2 regions of the Exiguobacterium artemiae 7-3 genome follow, and region 1 is predicted to be linked to the other one. Evidence: riboswitches for the same ligand, from Rfam matches in the RefSeq annotation. Region 1 holds a riboswitch; the other holds the start of a gene.

Region 1 (2,395 bases):
AGACGGTCCGATCATGTTCTTCAAGCCAAGCAAGTACACCTTCTGTCAGTTCCGGTGCGTAACGGTGACCGCGCGTATGCGAAGATGCACTCATCCGGCTGTAAAAGACGCCTTCCGGTGGAAGTTCATCAAGCGGAACTTGCCCTTCGTCGAGATGCCACTGTTCATATGGCAACTCCAGTTCTTCGAGTCGTTTAATTAAATGGTCCGTCCATTCTTGGTTTTCGTGTAAGATATGAATTTTTGTCATTTGGTTTGACCTACCTTTCGTTTTTCTTCGACAAGCGGCATGACGTCGCGCGCGAAGCGTTCCATCTCTTCCAGTTGTGGTGAAAATTGAAGTAATAATAAGGAGACACCCACCTGCTCAAACGCAAGAATCCGTTCGGCAATCTGTTCCGGTGTTCCAATCAAATCAGGACGGAGTCCGCGGTTCGAGACCGAATAATCGTTCCGTTTTACCTGCTGTTCGAGTTGTGATTTGCTGACGAAGTCGTCGTACCCGGCGTATCCGGCACTGTCTTCCTTGACGTCCGTAATTCGTTGCCATTCTTGAATGGCCTCTTCTTCCGTATCGCGGCAGATGATATAGGCAGCCAGTCCAAAGCTTTCAAGCGGCGGTTGCCCAGTTGCTTGTCGACGTGCCTTCATATCCTCAATCTTGACGGACACTTCTTCCACCGTTCCCCCGTGCATGACATAGGCGTCACAATGATTGACGATGGTCTGTTTCCCGGCTTCACTTTCCCCGCCTGCGTACAACTTGATGCCCGGTCGTTGAACCGGTTTCGGATGCAGTTGTGTCTGCTCGAGCGTATAATAGTTCCCGTCGAAGCTGTACGGCGAAGCATCTGCCCATAATCCTTTCATGATCGTGACAAACTCTTCCGTCCGCGCGTAGCGTTCGTCGTGGGCCGTGAAGATGCCATTGTATTGCCGCGCTTCTTCTTCCCACCAGGCAGAGACGACGTTCAGTGTAAAGCGCCCGTTGCTGAGTTGATCAATGTTTGCTGCCATCTTCGCGGTCGTCGCAGGATTATGGAACCCCGGACGGACAGCTGTCATGATTTCGAGACGCTCCGTCGTCGCGGCAATCGCCGCTGCCGTCGTCCAGGCTTCAAGACTTGGTGCTTCGAGTCCTTTGATGTCATTTAAATTCAACTCCGCAATCAGTGTCGTCGAAAAACCGATTCGTTCTGCCGTTTGCGCGACCTGTTTCGCATAGTCGAACGTCGCCGGCATCTGTTCGTCCTCGACATTTCGTAACCACCCGCCAAAAATCGGTAACCAAAATCCATACTCCATCCGTTATGTCCCCCTTATAAAAAAAATCGCTCTTCTCGAAAATCGAAAAGAGCGACGGATTAATCATGTCTGCTCTTATCTGTAAAGGGATTGCCCCCTTTAGGAAGTAGCACCTTCCGCTGCGCGCGGGGTTGCTGAAGTGTCTTCGGGCCATTCCCTCGACTTCTCTTGATAAGAATTATTGGAATTATCGTACACTTTTTAGCAGAGTAAAGCAACCATTAAACCTTGTTTTCCAATCGGAATTAAAAACAGCAATAAAAAAAGGATGAGAGCTGGGCTCTCATCCTCGTTGTCTTAATATGGGGCAACAAACGTCGACTCTTCGACAGGTGCTTCTTCACCGCGGATGCGGTCATAGAATTTTGCAAGCGTGACGCTGAAATATGGGCCAACCCACAAGAAGGCGATTCCGATGGTAATCAAACCGAGCAGGAACCAACCAATGAATGAGAGGACGAGCATGAACGCTTCCATCTTATGTCCGTCCATCATTTGGCGCGAACGTGTAATCGCATCCAAAATGCCGATTGAAGGTTCATCTCGTAAAATATAAAACGTCATTAGATACGAAAATGACTTGATGATACCCGGGATGATAAATAGTAAGAACCATAAACCAAGGAAAATACTTTGGACAATCGAAAGACCGACTGCCTTTAAGAAAATTTTGTATGGCTCAAATAAATCAACGATTTTTGCCTGTTCTTTCCGAGCGACAGACATCGCAAGCCATGTCCAACCAATCGCAAGTGGAAGCAAGAGAATGTTCAGTAAGAAACCGATGAAATCAATCGCTTGAATATCTTCATTCGCATCAGAAGAAAACATCGTTGGAATACTTTGAATGATGAGAAACAGTAAAAACATAAGTGCCATGAAGACCCAGCGACCACTGAGCGCTTCACGGGCGGATAATTTTAATTCTTTAATCATGGAGATCCTCCTCAAAATAAGTTCTATCTCTATTTACGGCTAATTAAGAGAGGAGTTTCATCTTTTTTCAGGATTTTCCTGTTTTCAACTGATTTAAGCGTGCTTTTTCAAGTTGGCGCTGGCATGCCGTATACAAAGAACGTCGTCCATCCAG
Region 2 (2,395 bases), 150 kb from region 1:
CCGCACGAGAAGATGTCGAGAATACTGGCGGATTTCTTCCGATCAATATCATACGTATCGGCGATTTCCGCAGCGAGTGGTCCGGCGACAAGAATCGAAATCGTATTGTTCGCTGTCGCGAGATTCGTTGCACTGACGAGTGCCGCCATACTGAATTCCGCACCGCGGCGTTGTGAGATTTTCCGCGTCAGCGTTTCTTTCAGGTAAGCAATCCCGCCGTTAAAGGTGATTAGGCTGACGAGTCCGCCCATTAATAACGTCAAAATCGAAATTTCTGCCATCCCCATCAATCCTTCAGACATCGACAGGACGAAGCCGCTTAAGCCGAAGCTTCCGTCAATCATACCGATGATTCCCGTCAAAACGGTTCCGCCGACTAAGACGAGGATGACGTTGACACCAAACAAGGCGAGGACGATGACAGACAGATACGGAATCAATTTATAAAACTCAAACGCTTTTGCTTCGACGACGTCTCCTGTACCTGAGACGAAAGCCAAGATGATGACCGTCAGGATTGCTGCCGGCAAGACGATCATGAAGTTGGTTCGGAATTTATCGCGCATGTTGGTTTTTTGCGTCCGTACCGCTGCAATCGTTGTATCGGAAATGAACGACAAGTTATCGCCGAACATTGCACCACCGACGACAGCTGCTGCGGCAATTGCGACATTGACACCGGTTGCTTCATGGATTCCGAGAGCAATCGGTGCAAGTGCTGCGATCGTACCGGTGGAAGTACCCATCGCCATCGAGATGAAGGCGGCGATGATGAACAGCCCGCTCATCAAGAGGGACGGGGGTAAAAATGTTAATGATGCATTGACGGTCGCTTCAATTGCGCCGATTGCATCTGCCGTTCCAGAAAAGGCACCGGCGAGTAGGAAGATAAAGACCATAATCATGATGTCCGGATTTCCGGCCCCCGTCGCAATCCGTTCCACGGTTTGATTGATGCTGCCCTTTGTTGTGACCGCCGCAAAAATCAAGGCAATCAAAGCAGCAATCAGAATCGGGAATTTGTAAAAATCATTGTAAAAAATTCCGGCACCGATAAAAAGAACTAAAAAGACAAGCAACGGTAGAAGTGCCCATTTGTTCGGTGTAATCGTCTCGTTCATAAAATCACTCCTTTTCTACGTGTACAAAAAAAGACTCCTTCGCAAGAAAGAAGGAGGTCTTTACTGAAAAAGACGCTCTTCTTATCTCTCAAGCCTCAGCTTGCTGGATTTGGCACAGTACGATTTAATCGTCCGCTGCCGAAACATCATCGGGCCAGTCCCTCCGTCTCTCGCGATAAAAAGAAGTCATTTAATTGTCTGAAATACGTTTTCTACCGTAACGTATCTTTTAATGCATGTCAACACTACTTCACTGCAGTGCTTGTTTGAGTGTCGCCACATTTTCATTCATCAAGTCAAAATAGGAAGCCTTTTGCTGCTCTTTCGTGACGGACTCGAGGTTGTGAATCGTAATCGCTTCCGCTCCGATTTCCTGTTGGATGACACGGGCGACTTTCGGAGAAACCGTTTCTTCGAAAGCGATATACTTCAAGTCGTGTAACTTGGCTTCCTTGACGATCGCCGCCAGTTGCTTTTGCGAAGGCTCGTCCGACGGTGAGATACCGGCAATCGGTAATTGCGAGAAACCGTAGCGTTCTGCTAAATATCCGTAAGCCGCATGTGTGACGAGTAATTCTTTTTTCGATCCCTTATTAACGGCCTGTTGCAGGTTTTGATCAAGATCATCTGCCTGGGTATTGAAGGCGGTGAGATTTTTCTCGAACGCTGCTTTTTTATCAGGTACCTCTTTAGCGAGCGCCGTCGTAATCGATTGCGCCATCACTTTGGCATTGTTCGGATCGAGCCAGACATGAGGGTCAAATTTGCCGTGATCATGTCCTTCTTCCGCATGTTCGCCGGTATGTCCTTCATGCTCATGAAGCGTGGCATTCGCTTCCAGCAGGTCGATTCCTTTGCTGGTCTCGACGAAGCGGACATCGTTGCCTTTAAGACTGGCTTTGATTTTTTTCGAGTACGGCTCAAGCGTCGTCCCGGTTAAGAGGAACAGATCACCTTGTGCAATTTCCGTCAGTTGTTTAGACGTCGGTTCGTATGAATGCGGATCTGCCCCTGGAGGTACGATCATCTGGACGTCGATGTCCGTTCCGCCAATTTCCTTGGCGATGGCCGCAGTAGCGAACGTCGATGTATAGACGCGAAGCTTTTGATTGGTCGCACCTTGATCGGATTCGGAAGAACCGCAGGCGGCAAGGACAGCAGCACTGGCAAAGGCAACCGTGAAAGCAGAAATTAATTTTTTCATATGAATAAACCCTCCAAAAAATATTAAAACGTAATTATTCCGATTTGAACCTTTTCACTATAACGAATCC

Evidence for each region. Region 1 has a riboswitch for S-adenosylmethionine ahead of P402_RS0101475 (LLM class flavin-dependent oxidoreductase). Riboswitches for the same ligand answer to the same signal wherever they lie in the genome.
Region 2: linked by a shared signal. The riboswitch ahead of P402_RS0102195 (Na+/H+ antiporter NhaC family protein) and the one ahead of P402_RS0101475 (LLM class flavin-dependent oxidoreductase) in region 1 are both predicted to bind S-adenosylmethionine.

Annotation. Positions count from the first base shown of each region.
Region 1 covers NZ_KK211190.1:93,107-95,501, reverse strand. The annotation lists gene P402_RS0101480 (ATP-grasp domain-containing protein) at 1-250, opposite strand, end outside; gene P402_RS0101475 (LLM class flavin-dependent oxidoreductase) at 247-1,305, opposite strand; SAM riboswitch class I at 1,378-1,483, opposite strand; gene P402_RS0101470 (DUF975 family protein) at 1,603-2,241, opposite strand; gene P402_RS0101465 (DUF2325 domain-containing protein) at 2,309-2,395, opposite strand, start outside.
Region 2 covers NZ_KK211190.1:240,067-242,461, forward strand. The annotation lists gene P402_RS0102195 (Na+/H+ antiporter NhaC family protein) at 1-1,121, opposite strand, end outside; SAM riboswitch class I at 1,200-1,303, opposite strand; gene P402_RS0102200 (metal ABC transporter solute-binding protein, Zn/Mn family) at 1,372-2,325, opposite strand.